One region of the Paraburkholderia aspalathi genome, then DNA from elsewhere that is predicted to be linked to it. Evidence: riboswitches for the same ligand, from Rfam matches in the RefSeq annotation. Region 1 holds a riboswitch; the other holds the start of a gene.
The links. Region 1 has a riboswitch for cobalamin ahead of KHO30_RS29105 (TonB-dependent receptor domain-containing protein). Riboswitches for the same ligand answer to the same signal wherever they lie in the genome.

Region 1 (7,870 bases):
TGGGCGCGGCATGACACCGTTGTGCCCGACGTTGACCTCGCGAATCGAATAGCCGTTGTAGCCGAATGCCTGCGCTGACGAAGCGGCTTGCTCACGGAACGACTTGATGGCTTCGCCGGTGAGCTTCTGCTCCGCGGCACGCTGCGCTTCTGGCGACAACGAGAACTGCACGTTGCCGACCTGCATGATCGATGCCATCTGGCCCGCGAGCTTCGACGCCGCGGCGAAGTCGTGCGATTCAAGCACAACTTCAGTACGGCCGCGCCATGCGGAAATGCGGCCGTCACGATCGGTGGACGGGTAGATCGAGAAGGAGCCAGTGCGAGCCGTTACGCCGTTCACGCCCTTGGCTTTTTGCAGCGCCGCATCGGCGCGCTGATTCAGCGTGGAGGTGAGCACGGACGGATCACTCGCTTCCTGCTCATAGAACAGCGTGATATCGACGACGTCTTGCGGCACTTCCGAGCTTGCTTGCGCATTCAGCGACAGCACGCCCGCGGGCTGATATTGCGTCACGCCCTGCGCGCGGGCCATGGCCGGCGTCAACGCGAGCGCAGCAGGCGCGGCGCATACGAGAGCGAGAGCGAGTGCACGTGCGGTGTTTTTCGTCATTCTTGGACTCCTTGCTTGAACAGGTTGTGCACGATTGGAGCGAACGTCATGCGGTGGCACAACGTTTGCGAGTCCGTTAGGCGCTTGTAACCTGAGCTTGGTTCCCTAATTTGACGTTTGCTGAACGTTTGTGTTCATCGGCGCACGGACATGCGCGTGACGCAAGCGGCAACGGGTCACATGCGCGTATGCAAGGTCAAACAAGACGTTTGGTGATGAAGCGCCATTCAGCTTCGGTCACCGGTGTGATCGACAGGCGGTTGCCTTTGACGAGCACACGCATGTCCTTCAATTCTTCATGCTCGCGCAGCGCGGCAAGCGGAATCAAGGGGATCTTCTTCTTGAACACAACATCGACGAGTAGCCAGCGCGGCGTTTCCTGCGACGACTTCGGGTCGTAGTAGGGGCTCTTCTTGTCGAATTGAGTGGGGTCCGGATACGCGGTGGACGATACCTCCGCGAGCCCCGCAATGCCCGGCTCCGGGCAACTCGAGTGATAGAACAGCACACCGTCGCCGACCTGCATCATGTCGCGCATGAAGTTGCGCGCCTGATAGTTGCGCACGCCGGTCCACGGCAACGTGTGGTGCGGTGCCTCTGCGAGATGGTCGATGCTTGCTTCGTCCGGTTCGGACTTCATTAGCCAGTAGCGCATGAATCGAGTTGAACGTTAAAGGTTTGATACAGCAAGAAAAATCGAGGCCCAAAAAAAAACGGCACCGAACCGAAGTCCGATGCCGTTTGAATAAGGTCCCCGCCTTAGCCGCTAGGCCGGCATCCTGAACCGGGAGTTCAGAATTGGTCGCAGTTAGCAGCACTTCGGGTACATCAGACAGAGTGACGCGCACACCCGTGCTACAAATTTCCACAACCGTGCACATGGCATTGGTTCAAGGAATATATGACCTTGGCGAACCAGGCAGGGAAGTCAAACCGATTGAATTCAAGACGTTTGCATGAATCTTTGCTCATGCACCTCGTTTGAATCCGCAGCCGATCTCAGGACCGGCTACAAGATACTTTTACATGCTGTACTGCTGAATCACAGTACCCAGTTGCTCGTTCATTTGGTGCATTGTACGCCGGATTTCTTCAGCGGGAAATGCTTCTCCGTGCCGCACGCTGCTTTGCAGCTTAAGCAGTTCTGATGCCAGCGACAGCGCGGCCATGACGGCAATGCGATCCGTGCCGCGCACGTTGCTGCTATTGCGGATCTTCGACATCTCGGCGTCGACGCGAGCAACCGCTTCAAGCAACGCGCCTTCAGTTTCCGGCGAGCAGGCGAGACGATAGGGCACGCCGAGAATCGATACTTCGATCTGCTTGGTGGTCATGCATTTTCTCCATGGCGGGTGACGTCGCTCTCCGCTTCTTCCTCATGCGGCGCGGCCTCGAGCAGATCGAGCTGATTATCAGGCTCGCTGTGCGCGCGGGCCCGCGGCAGTTTTTCGAGGATCGCATTGAGGCGCACCTGTGCGTCGTCGATCTTTGCCGACAGCGCGTCGCGTTCCGCCTGCAGCGCATCGCGCTCCTCGCGCATCAGCGCGAGTTCCGTGCGCGTGGCCTCGGCTTCGGCACGCGTTTGGGCGAGCTGATCTTCGAGCGCGAGCCGCGCTTCATTGTGGCGTTGGCTGATCGTGATCAGCTTGCCGATATTCTGTGAAAGTGTTTCGAGTTCGGTGAGCATCTGCTGCGTCCTCTAAAGACATCGCATTTTAGCGCGGAATGTCGCAGGTTCCGACAATTGTCTCGTTTCGAGACGTAACAACATCGCTTTGTGCCGCCTTTTATCGACCATATGATGAAAAACAACTCATGCATCGGACAATAACCTGCACTTAACAGAACAGTTTGCGCACGGATTAACCATTCTTGACGGACCCGAGGGCCGCTCCTAAACTGGCCGCACTTTGGTGCCCGCGCGCGCTTTTCCACAGCGTGCGCAGTTAAACGGGAAGCAGGGCGCGCGCTTCGCCTGAACGCGCCAACCTGCGCTGCCCCCGCAACGGTAAGCGACCGCATTCGTCATGCAGGTCGATCCTGATCGCGTGTTTGATGCTTAACACGCGAGTGTGCCACTGCGCGTCACGCGTGGGAAGGCGGGATCGATGTGTCGCCAGCCCGGATACCGGCCAGAGGGAGAGGCTCGTTCCCGCGCAAACGTAAAACAACGCGGGCGCCTCGTTACGCATCGGCCCGCGGGGAAGCGGGCCGCGCACGCTATCCACAGGAATGTCATCCCATGCTGTCCCCTATCGCTCGCGCGGCGTTGCTCGCCTTTGCGAGCCTGCCGCTCGTCGTGCATGCTCAAGCTACTGCTTCTTCTGCGTCACCGTCCTCGTCGTCATCTTCTTCTGCCGATACGGGGGCGAGCGGTTCGTCAGCCGCGGTGTTGTCGCCCGTTGTCGTGACCGCGGAGCGCGGGCCGCAACCGCTCGCCGATGCGATCCCGCAGACCACGCTGTTCGACCAGCAGGACATCGCCGATACGACCGCGACCGATTTGCCCGGCCTGCTGCAACTCGCGCCCGGCGCGCAAATCTCGCGCACCGGTGGTCCGGGTTCCACGACGAGCCTGTTTCTGCGCGGCGCGTCGTCGACGCAATCGCTTCTGCTGATCGACGGCGTGCGGGTCGATTCCGTGAGCCTGGGCGCGCCGCAACTCGCGCAGATTCCGCTCGACCAGATCGATCACGTCGAAGTGGTGAATGGCAACGTGTCCGCGCTTTACGGCTCCGGCGCAATTGGCGGCGTGGTGCAGGTGTTCACCAAAGACGGCGGCGACCATCCGCCGCGTTTCAATTTTTCGGTGGGCTATGGCAGCTATCACACGCAGACGCAGCAGGCCGGCGTGAACGGCTCGCTGGATAAAGACGGCAACACCACCTTCAGCATTTCGCTCGCGCGTTCGAAAGACGACGGCTTCTCCTCGCTCAATCCGTCGCAGGCGCCCAACGCGAATCCGAACGCGAACGGCTATCTGAACGAAAGCATCTCGGCTTCGCTGCGTCACAAGTTCAGCGACAAGTGGGACGCGGGCGCCACCTATTTCCAGTCGAACGGCAATAACAGCTATGACAACGCGTACGGTGTGCCGACCGATCTGAACAACCTCTACAGCAAAGTGCGCCAGATGTCGGTGTTCGCGAACGGCAAACTGACCGACTGGTGGACCACGCACTTCATCGTTTCCGAAGGCGACGACCGCAGCGTGTCGAATACCAACGGCGTCTACAACGGCCGCTTCGATACTGACAATCGCCAGTACACGTGGCAGAACGATTTTGCGCTCGCCGCGCAGCAGAAACTGCAGGTCGGCTATGAGCATCTGGATCAGAGCCTCGACTCGGATACATTCACTGCGCCCGACCGGCATGTGGATTCGGGCTTTGTCGGCTACACGGGGCGCTTTGGGCGCAATCAGATTCAGGCCAACGTGCGGCGCGATCAGTATTCCGATTTCGGCGGGGCGAACAGTTACTATCTCGCCTACGGTTTCGACATCACCGAGCATTGGAAGGCGACTGCAAGCTATTCGGATTCGTTCCGCGCGCCGAGCTTCGACGATCTGTACTATCCGCTCAGCGGCAATCCGTCGATCCAGCCCGAGCGCAGCCATTCGATCGAAGCAGCGTTGCAGTACGCATCGAACGCGCTTGGCGTGATGCGTCTGAGCGCGTTCCAGACGCGTTATTCGAATCTGATCGACTACGAGCAGGTTACGCCCGGCATCTTTTTGGCCGAGAACGTCGGCCGTGCGAAGGTGCAGGGGCTTGAGGGATCGTGGAGCGGCCATGTGGGCAAGACGGATGTGCGTGCGTCGGTGACGCTGCAGAATCCTGTCGACCTCGATAGTGATACCGATCTCGTGCGGCGTGCAAGGCGCTTCGCGTCGCTGGCGGTGAATCGCAGCATTGCCGGGTGGCGTGTCGGCGGCGAGTGGATTGTCAGCGGCGCCCGCGAAGATAGCAGCGGCACGCTGGGTGGGTATGGCGTGGTGAATCTGTCGGCGCGCTACAACATCACGAAGGCATGGTACGTCGCCGCGCAGATCCAGAACCTGTTGAACAAGGACTATGAAACGGCCTACTCGTATAACTCGCCGCGGCGCGGTGCGTATGTCACGGTCGGTTGGCAGCAGCAATGACGAACGTACTTGCATGAGAACGTGCCGATGAACCGTAGCTCGAGCCCGATGCCCACGACCACGTTGCGCGTGATGAGCGCAAAGCGCGCGGCCGCGATCTGGCTCGTGCTCGCGGCAATCGCGCTGGTTGTGCTGATGGCGTCGCTCGCACTGGGCAGTGTGTCGCTCGCGCCGGCGCGCGTGTTGGCGGCGTTGCTGCCGTCGCACGCGTCGCATGTGGCGTCCGGCGATCTTGCCGGCGAGATCGTGCGCACGCTGCGTTTGCCGCGCGCGCTGGCCGGCTTCGCGTGCGGCGCGTTGCTTGCGCTGGCCGGTGCGCTGCTGCAAGTGCTGTTGCGCAACCCGTTGGCTGAACCCTATGTATTAGGCGTGTCGGGCGGCGCGGCAACGTTCGCGCTGGTCGCGATGATCGCCGGTTGTGCGTGGTGGATCGTCGACGCCAGCGCATTCGCCGGCGCATTCGTGTCGATCCTGCTGGTGCTCGGACTCGCACGCCGTGAATTGTGGCGGGGCGAGCCGCAGGATACGTCGCCGCGTTTGCTGCTGACTGGTGCGGTGATCGCGGCCGGCTGGGGCGCTGTCATTACCCTGTTGCTTAACCTTGCGCCGGACAATCGGCTGCGCGGCATGTTGTTCTGGCTGACCGGCGATCTGAACGGCGGCGCGGTGCCATGGACGGCGCTCGCCGCGCTCGTCGTCGTGCTGATGGCGATCGTACCCGCTGCGCCGCGTCTGAACGTGCTGCTGCGGGGCGACGCCGCCGCGCAGGCGCTCGGCGTTGCGGTGATGCCGCTGCGCCTGCGCGTGTATCTGGTGGCGTCGCTGGCGGCAGCCGCGGCGGTGACCACAGCCGGCACGATCGGTTTTGTCGGGCTCGTCGTGCCGCATATGCTGCGGCTCGCCTTCGGTAACGATCAGCGCATGCTGCTGCCCGCAGCGGCGCTCGGTGGCGGTGTCGCGGTGATGGGCGCGGACCTGATTGCGCGCACGGTGATCGCACCCGCGCAATTGCCGGTCGGCGTGATCACGTCGATCGTCGGCGTGCCCGTGTTCCTGTGGATGCTGTTGCGCAGGCGCCGATGATGAACGCACACAACGCTCCGCATTCGGCGCTTAGCGTGCAACGCCTGACCTTGCGTGCGGGCATGCGCACCTTGCTCGACGCATTCACGCATACGTTCTATGCGGGCGAGATCTGGTGCATCGCGGGCCCCAACGGCGCGGGCAAGACGACCTTGCTATCCACGCTTGCCGGTCTGGCGCCGCCATCGGCGGGTCATGTCGAACTCGACGGCGTGCGTCTCGCCGACTGGCAGCCATTGCCGCTCGCGCAGCGTCGCGCGCTGATGCCGCAAAGCGCTGCGGACGCCTTCAGCGCGACCGTGCTCGACATCGTGATGCTGAACCGCTTTCCGCATTTGACCGGCTGGGGTTGGGAGGGCGAGGCCGATCGCGCGGCCGCGCATGCCGCACTGGACGTCTTGGGCCTCGCCGCATTCGCTGCGCGCGACGTGCTGTCGCTTTCCGGTGGCGAACGTCAACGCGTTGCTCTCGCGGCGGTGTTGTGCCAGGAGGCGCCGTTGTTGCTGCTCGACGAACCGCTCTCGCATCTGGATCTGCACCATCAGATCGACTGTCTCGAAGCGCTGACCGCCTGGACACGCGAACCTCGGCGTACAGTGATGTTTTCGTGCCACGACTTGAACCTGGCGCGGCGCTTCGCAACGCATGCGTTGCTGCTCGACGGCAACGGCGGTGCGTATGCCGGGCCGGTGCACGACGTGCTAACGCCGACGCTGACGAGCCGTGCGCTCGGCTATCCGTTGATTCTGATTCGCGACGGCGAGCATGAGGCGCTGATTCCCGCGCCGCGCTCGCGTCACGAATCGCCTGCGGCGCATGACACGTCAGCAGGCTAAGCGCTTGATAAAAACACTCCCTTTTCTAGAAACGTCTATGACTTCTTTACCAGGATTGCCGGGATTGGCGGGATTGACCGAAGTCGAACCGCTCGATCAAACGCTACGTGCCGAACTGCAACACATCATCGATACCAAGACCAAGCCGCCCGGCAGTCTTGGGCGGCTGGAAACGCTCGCGCGCCAGATGGGGCTGATCCAGCGTACGACGCACCCCACAGTCGCACGTCCTGCGATGATTGTGTTCGCCGGTGACCACGGTATTGCGCAGGAAGGTGTGAGTCCGTATCCGCAAGCGGTGACCGCGCAAATGGTCGCTAACTTTCTCACGGGCGGCGCGGCGATCAATGCGTTGAGCCGCGTCTCCGGCGTCGAACTCGAAGTGGTCAACTCAGGCATTGCCACGCCGCTGCCGTCGACGGAGGGGCTCATCGACATTCCGGTCGCAGCCGGCACGCGCAACTTCGCGCATGAACCCGCCATGACGCATGAACAGGCGCTGACCGCGATGCAGGCGGGCGCGGCTCGCGTGCGGCATCACGCGGCGCTCGGCACCAATGTGATTGGCTTCGGCGAAATGGGCATTGCGAATACGTCGTCGGCCGCGTGTCTGATGAGCCGCTTGTGCGGCGTGCCGATCGACGAATGCGTAGGCCGCGGGACCGGTCTCGACAACGCGGGGCTTGCAAAAAAGCGCAACGTACTCGCCTCTGCAGTCGCGCATCACGCGGCGTCCAGCGATCCGCTCAACGTGCTCGCCACCTTCGGCGGCTTTGAAATCGCCATGATGGTGGGGGCTTATCTCGCTGCCGCGCAAGCGCGTATGACGATCCTCGTCGATGGTTTCATCGCGACCTCGGCGTTGCTGGTGGCCGATGCGTTCGCACCGAACGTCCGCGAGTATTGTGTGTTCGCGCATGCGTCGAACGAGGCGGGGCATCGGCGCATGCTCGATCATTTCGGTGCGCTGCCGTTGCTTTCGCTCGATATGCGTCTCGGCGAAGGCACCGGCGCGGTACTCGCGGTGCCGTTGCTGCGCGCAGCAGCGGCGTTCATTAACGAAATGGCCAGCTTCGAATCGGCCGGTGTCGCCAATCGCGATGCGTGAGCCGTTATACGAAGCGCAGTCATACAGAAGCGTGCGTCCGGCTCACTCATGAATCCGCTCGCTGAACTCCGCTATTTCTTCACG
Region 2 (7,870 bases), on a different contig from region 1:
TTTGCGCACGAGTAGCCGTGCGTTGGCGGTATCGGCTGCAAACGAGGCAACTGGGGTCATTGAGCTAATTGAGGCATGGGCCGCATCAGATTCGGTCGCCGCAGCGAGCAAGGCGCACGGCTCGCAGACGCCGTCTATGCCGAGATGCTCACGTGTGGCCGCCGACGGATCGTTCACGGAGATCGCCGCAATCTGCTCGCGGCTGAACAGCTTCAGCGGCAACGCATGACGTGCGCAAAATTCGAGCAAACCGGTTTCGTGAGCTTTGACGTCGACTGAGGCGATCGTGCTGATTTCGTCGAATGAATGCGAGCCGAGCGTGGCACGTACAGCCGTTTCGATTTCCTCGGCGGAGCTGTGCAAACGACAACCGATGCCGACGGTTAGCGTTTTCCTTGCGTGGCGCTGGGATTCGCTGCCGACTTTCACCGCATCCCGCGCCAAAGCCAGCGACGCCACACCGCCGATCACCACGATCGCCGGCGACCCGAGCCCGGCGCGCGAGACCGTATCGGCGAACTCGCCGAGCCGCGCGAGCGCATGCCGTTGCTCGGGGCGCGTGGCCGATTCGATCGCGGCGCACGGCGTATCGGCGCTCATCCCGGCTGCGAGCAATGTGTCGACGATTTCGTTCAGTCGCCGCATGCCCATGTAAATCACCAGCGTCATTCGCGTAGCGACGAGCGCGGCCCAGTCCGGCTCGCCGCTGCCGGCGCCGTGTCCGGTGACGAACACCACGCCTTGCGCGTGATCGCGATGCGTCACAGGAATGCCGATTGCCGCGGGCGCCGCAATCCCGGCGGTGATGCCGTTGATCACGTCGACGCTAATGCCTGCGGCATGGAGCGCTTCTTGTTCTTCGCCGCCACGGCCGAACACGAACGGATCGCCGCCTTTCAAACGGGCGACGCTGCGTCCCGCCCGCAAATGCTCGAGCATTTGCGCGACGATGCCGGCCTGCGGCGTCGACGGATGCCCGCCGCGTTTGCCGACATACACGACCAGCGCATCGGCGCGCGCGAACTGCAGTACTTCAGGATTCACCAGATCGTCGACCAGCACCACATCGGCTTGCGCCAACGCGCGCGTCGCTTTGAGCGTCATCAGTTCGACGTCGCCGGGACCGGCGCCGATCAGCCAGGCGCGGCTCATCGCAGCGTGCATGGCGCACGCCATGTCGTGACGAATGGGAGCGGCTGAGGCGCGAAGAGGCCGGAGGCGGCAGAAATTGAGGTCATGCGGTGCAACAGATTACGCGCGACGAAAAACGCCGCTCGCCGCGTTTCCCACAGGAAAACGCCAACGGCCGCGTCACGTCGTGCTTCAGCGCCTTCACATCCGTCCCTCGCGGATTCCGGCGGCCGGCAGCGTGACGTTCACTGCCTCCGCGTCTGGCCGGTATCCGGGCTGGCGGCCTCATGCGTTTTGCCTTCCCGTCCGGATTCGTCGGACAGTGGCATCAAAAACGCATGCGCGATGCGAAAGCACCGCAGGTCGCTTACCGTTGCGGGGACAGCACAGGTTGAGCGCAGCGAGCGCGGCCTGTTTCCCGTTTAACTGCACATGCGATCGCATATGCGGGCACCAAACGCGCGCATACGATAGCACACGGCAGGCCGCGCCGGCACTGTGGAAAGGCCTTGCCGAAGCCCGCGTTTCCTTGACGGCAGGGGGCGCTCGGCCTAAACTCGCACGCACTTTGGTGCTCGTGTGCGCGCTCGTGCGCATGCAGTTAAACGGGAAACAGGGTGCCCACCTGCAATGGACCGGGTCAACCTGTGCTGCCCCCGCAACGGTAAGCGAAAAGCGGTGCGTTCTTGAGCGCCGCGGAGCCGGCTTCGATGTCCACGCGCAAGGCCGCGTCGGCATATAACCACTGGGCGAGAAACCACTCGTCCGGGAAGGGGAAGCGGCGCTGTCGCCAGCCCGGATACCGGCCAGACTACGAAGAACGACCATCGCGGGGATGCGGTGGCGCGTTCATGACCTCATTCTCGTTTCCAGTTTTTGGTTGCCTCGGCAACGCCGTTGTCCGTCCCCGTGTTTTGTTAATGTCGTGGTTTGGGGTGTGTGCCCCGTTTGCCCGGCCTATACACGATGCCTCGGCGTGCACGAGCAACTCCTACGGATGGACCTCACGATGCAAACTCAAATGCGCAAGATCCCCGTCACCATCGTCACGGGCTTTCTCGGCAGCGGCAAGACCACGCTGCTGCGGCACATTCTTCAGCATGCGGGCGGCAAGCGCATCGCGGTGATCGTCAACGAGTTCGGCGAGCTCGGCATCGACGGGGAAATCCTCAAGGGTTGCGGCATCGGCTGCGATGAGAACGGCGTCGAGACCGAAGGGCAGCTGTATGAACTCGCGAACGGCTGCCTGTGCTGCACCGTGCAAGAGGAGTTTTTCCCGGTGATGGAAAAGCTGGTGGAGCGCCGCGAGCAGATCGATCACGTGCTGATCGAAACGTCAGGTCTCGCGTTGCCGAAGCCGCTGGTGCAGGCGTTCAACTGGCCGCAGATCAAGAATAGCTTTACCGTCGACGCGGTCGTCACCGTGGTAGACGGCCCGGCCGCGTCGAGCGGCCAGTTCGCCGACAACCCAGTCGCCGTGGATGCGCAACGCAAGGCCGATCCGAATCTCGATCACGAATCGCCGCTGCACGAATTGTTCGAAGATCAATTGTCGGCGGCCGATCTGGTGATTCTGAACAAAACCGATCTGCTCGACGAAGCGCGTCAAGCTTCTGTCGAAGCCGTCATCCGCGAAGAAATTCCGCCGCAAGTGAAGATCGTGCGCGCGCAGATGGGTCAACTTGATCTGCATACGCTGCTGGGCCTCGAAGCGGCGTCGGAAGAAACGATTCATCTGCGTCACGATCACCATGGTTCGGCCGAAGACGCCGATCACCATCACGACGAGTTCGATTCGGTGGTGGTGCACGCGAATGTTTCGTCGCGCGAAGCTGTGATCGCCGCGTTGCAAGGGCTCGTCGAAACCAACACGATTTACCGCGTCAAAGGTTTCGCGGCGCTGCCGGGTGCGGCGATGCGTCTGGTGATACAGGGCGTGGGCCGTCGATTCGATAGTTACTTCGACCGGCGCTGGCAGGCGGGCGAAATGGGCGCAGAGCAACAAAGCCGCTTTGTGCTGATCGGCGAAGACCTCGATCAGGCCGCGCTGCAACAGGCATTCGACGCCGCCTTGGGCGCCGTGGCGAGCGCCCAGCCGCAACAGGCGTAACCCTCATGCATCTGCTGCGCACCACGCCGGGCGGTTTTGTCGACGATACACAGGGCGTGATCCGGATCGATCAGCAGCCCGCCGATATCGTGGTGCTCAGTTCCGCGGATACCACGCTGTCATTGCTCGCGAGCGTGTTTCCGCGTCTGGGCGAGGGTTTTCCGAGCGTGCGGCTTGCGAACGTCACGTATTTGCGGCAACCGGCTTCGGTCGATTTCTATGTCGAAGACGTGTTGCAGCATGCGCGTGTCGTGGTGGTCGATCATCTCGGCGGCGAGGCGTACTGGCCGTATGGCATCGAACAGGTGGTCGCCCTCGCCGAGCGCAAGCAGCAGACGCTCGCGATGTTCTCCGGCGATCTGCAGGAAGACCCGAATCTGCTGGCGCGCAGCACCGCCGACGCCGAACTGTGCCATCAGCTATGGCGCTATCTGCGTGAAGGCGGGCCGCAGAATGCCGAGGCCTTCCTGCGTTTTATCGCGTACCGCTCGTTTGGCTGGGGGTGCGAGCCCGCGCTGCCGCGCGCGTTGCCTGCCGCGACGCTCTACCATCCTGAACGCGACACGCCGACCATTGCCGACTGGCAAGCGCGTTGGCGTGAAGACGCACCGGTTGCCGCGATTCTGTTCTACAAGGCGCATCTGCAGGCGGCCAACACAGCGGTGTTCGACGCCCTGATCGATGCACTCGAAGCACAAGGCCTGAATCCGTTACCGATCGCGATTACTTCGCTTAAAGACGCGATGAGCCGCGACGTCGTACAGCAGTTGTGCGCGCAACATGATGTCGCGCTGGTGCTGAATACAACCGCATTCGCCGCGTCTGCTATCGACGACCCTGAGCCGCTTGCGCTCGCTGGTGACGCGCCGGTGTTGCAGGTGATCCTGAGCGGCGGTAATCGTGAAGATTGGGTCAAGGACAATCAGGGGCTCAACTCGCGCGATATCGCCATGCATATTGCGCTGCCGGAAGTGGACGGCCGCATCATCACACGGGCGATCAGCTTCAAGGGGCTCGCCTATCGTTGTCCGCATACCGAAGTCGATGTGGTCCGCTACCAACCGGACCTCGAACGCGTCGGCTTTCTGGCCGAACTGAGCCGCCGCTGGTGCCGCCTGCGCACGCTCGACAACGCGGACAAGAAACTCGCGCTGATCCTCGCCAACTATCCGATGAGCGAAGGGCGTATCGGCAATGGCGTGGGGCTCGATACGCCGGCCTCGGTGGTCGGCCTTCTTTCGATGTTGCGCGATGAGGGATATCGCGTGGCCGAACTGCCCGCCGACGGTGACGCGTTGTTGAAGAGGCTGACCGAAGGCGTGACCAACGATCCGGTCGTGCGCGACTTGCGACCCGCGTTGCAAAGCCTCGCGCTCGACGAATACCTTGTGTACTTCAACGCGTTGCCGGCGGAAGCTCGCAATGCGCTGAACGCGCGTTGGGGCTCGCCCGAGCAGGATCCAACGTTGCGGCGCGGCCGTTTCATGATCGCGGGCTGGCGTTGTGGGCAAGTGTTCGTTGGCATTCAACCTTCGCGTTCGCGCGAGCAGGGCGACTACGCGAGCTATCACGACGCTGAACTCGTGCCGCCGCACGCCTATCTGGCGTTCTATTTCTGGCTGCGTCATCAGTTCGGCATCGACGCGGTCGTGCATGTTGGCAAGCACGGCAATCTCGAATGGCTGCCGGGCAAGAGCGTCGCGTTGAGCGATGCGTGCTGGCCCGATCTGATTCTCGGTCCGATGCCGCATCTGTATCCGTTCATCGTCAACGATCCGGGCGAGGGTAGTCAGGCGAAGCGTCGCGCGCAGGCCGTCATCATCGATCACCTGATGCCGCCACTCACGCGCGCCGAAAGTTACGGGCCGTTGCAGGACCTCGAGCGCCAGGTCGACGAATACTATGAAGCACTGATGGTCGACCCGCGCCGCTCGAAGCTGTTGAGGCGCACCATTCTCGCGACCATCGTCGAGCACAAGCTGCATGACGAGTTGAGTCTTGCGGAGCCGAACGGTCAGGACGATGAAGATGCGCTGCTGACGCGCGTCGATGCGTGGCTGTGCGAGTTGAAGGAGGCGCAGATTCGCGACGGCTTGCATACGTTCGGGCAGTCGCCTGAAGGTGTGCAGCGGCGCGATACGTTGCTGGCGCTGGGACGCTTTCCGGTCGGCGATGGCCAGGGCGGCAAGGCCGGTTTGATCGACGCGTTGGCGCGTGACCTGCTGATGGACCATCTATTCGATCCGTTGTCGGTGGATTGGGCTGCGGCGTGGGACGGTCCACGTCCCGAGGTATTGCAGCGGGTGAGCGATGCGCCCTGGCGGCATTGTGGCGATACACGCGAGCGTCTGGAACTGCTGGCGGCTGAGATGTTGCGTGAAGTGTGCGGCGATGAAACGTCCGGGACGGCGCCCGCAAGCGGGACTTTGCCGCAAGCCGAACGTGTGATCGAACGCCTGCGCAACGACGTATTGCCCCGGCTCGACGCCTGCGGTTCGCAGGAAATGCTGCATCTGAAGCGCGGCCTTGAGGGGCGTTTCGTGCCGCCGGGGCCGAGCGGTTCGCCGTCGCGCGGACGGCCTGACGTGCTGCCTACCGGCCGCAACTTCTATTCGGTCGATACGCGCGCAGTGCCGACGCAAGCGGCATGGTCGCTCGGTTTGAAATCCGCGCAGCAGTTGATTGAACGGCACTTGCAGGAGAACGGCGATTATCCGCGCGCGATCGGCCTCTCGGTATGGGGCACCGCAACCATGCGCACCGGTGGCGACGATATCGCCCAGGCACTTGCTTTACTCGGCGTGCGGCCGAAGTGGGCGCCAGGCAGTCATCGCGTGACTGACTTCGAAATCATGCCGATCGAGGCCTTTAACCGGCCGCGTATCGATGTCACATTACGCGTATCCGGCTTTTTCCGCGATGCCTTCGCGAACGTGATGCATCTGTTCGACGCCGCCGTGCAGGCCGTGGCCGAACTCGACGAACCCGAGGACCTGAACCCGATCCGCGCGCGTGTGCTGCGCGAACGCGATGCCCTGATTGCACACGGCATGGATGCCGCCGAGGCGCGCAAGCGCGCCGGCTGGCGCGTGTTCAGCGCGCGGCCCGGCGCGTATGGCGCGGGTCTGCAGGACATGATCGACTCGCAGCAATGGCAAACCGACGCCGATCTCGCGAATGCCTATCAGGCGTGGGGCGGTTACGCCTACACGCAGAAAAGCGCCGGCGAAGAAGCGCGCCAGGCGTTCGGCACACGCCTCGCCGCGATGGACGTCGTGCTGCAGAACCAGGACAACCGCGAACACGACCTGCTCGATTCGAACGACTACTACCAGTTTCAAGGCGGCATGGTCGCGGCGGTACGGCATCTGGCGGGCAATCAGCCACAGATCTATCACGCGGATCACAGCAATCCGGCCGCGCCGCGTGTGCGCACGCTGCACGAAGAGATCGCGCGGGTGGTCCGCTCGCGCGTGGTCAATCCGAAATGGCTCGATGGCGTGAAACGCCATGGCTACAAGGGCGCTGCTGAAATTGCGGCGACGGTCGATTATCTCTACGGCTACGATGCAACCGCGCGGGTGATCGCCGATCATCAATATGCGCTTGTCACCGATGCTTATCTGAACGACGTCGACACACGCGAGTTCTTGCAGCGGCACAATCCGCACGCCATGCATTCGATCTGCGAGCGTCTGCTCGAAGCGATGCAGCGCGGTTTGTGGCAGGCGCCCGGCGACTATCGCGCGCAAGTCGAACAGCATCTGCTCGCGAGCGAGCAGCAGATTGAAGGAATGCAAACATGAACGCTGCGACCCAACGGCCCGCCTTTCCCTTTGCCGCGCTGATCGGCCAGACGCCATTGCAGCAGGCGCTCCTGCTCGCTGCGATCGATCCGGGTCTGGGTGGCGTGCTGGTGAGCGGGCCGCGCGGCACGGCGAAATCGACCGCGGCGCGCGCGCTTGCTGAATTGTTGCCCGAAGGGCAATTGGTGAATTTGCCGCTCGGCGCAAGTGAAGACCGCTTGATCGGCACGCTCGATATCGAAACCGTGCTGCGCGACGGCTCGGTGCGTTTCTCGCCTGGCTTGCTCGCGAAAGCGCATCGCGGCGTGCTGTATGTCGATGAAGTGAATCTGCTGCCCGACGCGCTTGTCGATGCGTTACTCGATGCAGCGGCCAGTGGTGTGAATACCATCGAACGCGATGGCGTCTCGCATAGCCACGATGCGAGCTTCGTGCTGATTGGCACGATGAATCCGGAAGAAGGCGAGTTGCGGCCGCAACTGATCGATCGCTTTGGTTTGATGGTCGGGCTGCAGAACTGTTTTGAGCCGCAGGTGCGTCAGCAGATCGTCAAGGCGCGCCTGGCGTTCGATCTCGATCCGCAAGGCTTTCGCGCGGGATATGCCCAGCAACAGGAATCGTATGTTCAGCGGATTCGCGCGGCGCGTGAAGCGCTGCCGCAACTCGATTTCGACGATGCTGTGCATACGCATGTCAGTGCGCTGTGCATCGATGCGGCGGTCGATGGACTGCGTGCCGATCTCGTGATGCTGCGCGCTGCGCGGGCATTGGCGGCGCTGGAGCAGGCGGATGCGGTGACGACGGAGCATGTCGAGCGGGTCGC

Region 2: linked by a shared signal. The riboswitch ahead of cobW (cobalamin biosynthesis protein CobW) and the one ahead of KHO30_RS29105 (TonB-dependent receptor domain-containing protein) in region 1 are both predicted to bind cobalamin.

Annotation. Positions count from the first base shown of each region.
Region 1 covers NZ_CAJNBA010000005.1:555,743-563,612, forward strand. The annotation lists gene KHO30_RS29080 (SIMPL domain-containing protein) at 1-612, opposite strand, end outside; gene KHO30_RS29085 (EVE domain-containing protein) at 809-1,267, opposite strand; RNA gene ssrS (6S RNA) at 1,360-1,541, opposite strand; gene KHO30_RS29095 (cell division protein ZapA) at 1,635-1,946, opposite strand; gene KHO30_RS29100 (hypothetical protein) at 1,943-2,299, opposite strand; cobalamin riboswitch at 2,507-2,763, shown strand; gene KHO30_RS29105 (TonB-dependent receptor domain-containing protein) at 2,855-4,759, shown strand; gene KHO30_RS29110 (FecCD family ABC transporter permease) at 4,787-5,842, shown strand; gene KHO30_RS29115 (ABC transporter ATP-binding protein) at 5,839-6,678, shown strand; gene cobT (nicotinate-nucleotide--dimethylbenzimidazole phosphoribosyltransferase) at 6,716-7,786, shown strand; gene KHO30_RS29125 (adenosylcobinamide-GDP ribazoletransferase) at 7,835-7,870, shown strand, end outside.
Region 2 covers NZ_CAJNBA010000012.1:108,041-115,910, forward strand. The annotation lists gene KHO30_RS39445 (cobalamin biosynthesis protein) at 1-429, opposite strand, end outside; partial or broken gene cobA (uroporphyrinogen-III C-methyltransferase) at 430-1,152, opposite strand; cobalamin riboswitch at 1,377-1,604, opposite strand; cobalamin riboswitch at 1,684-1,956, shown strand; gene cobW (cobalamin biosynthesis protein CobW) at 2,141-3,241, shown strand; gene cobN (cobaltochelatase subunit CobN) at 3,247-7,047, shown strand; gene KHO30_RS36345 (magnesium chelatase ATPase subunit I) at 7,044-7,870, shown strand, end outside.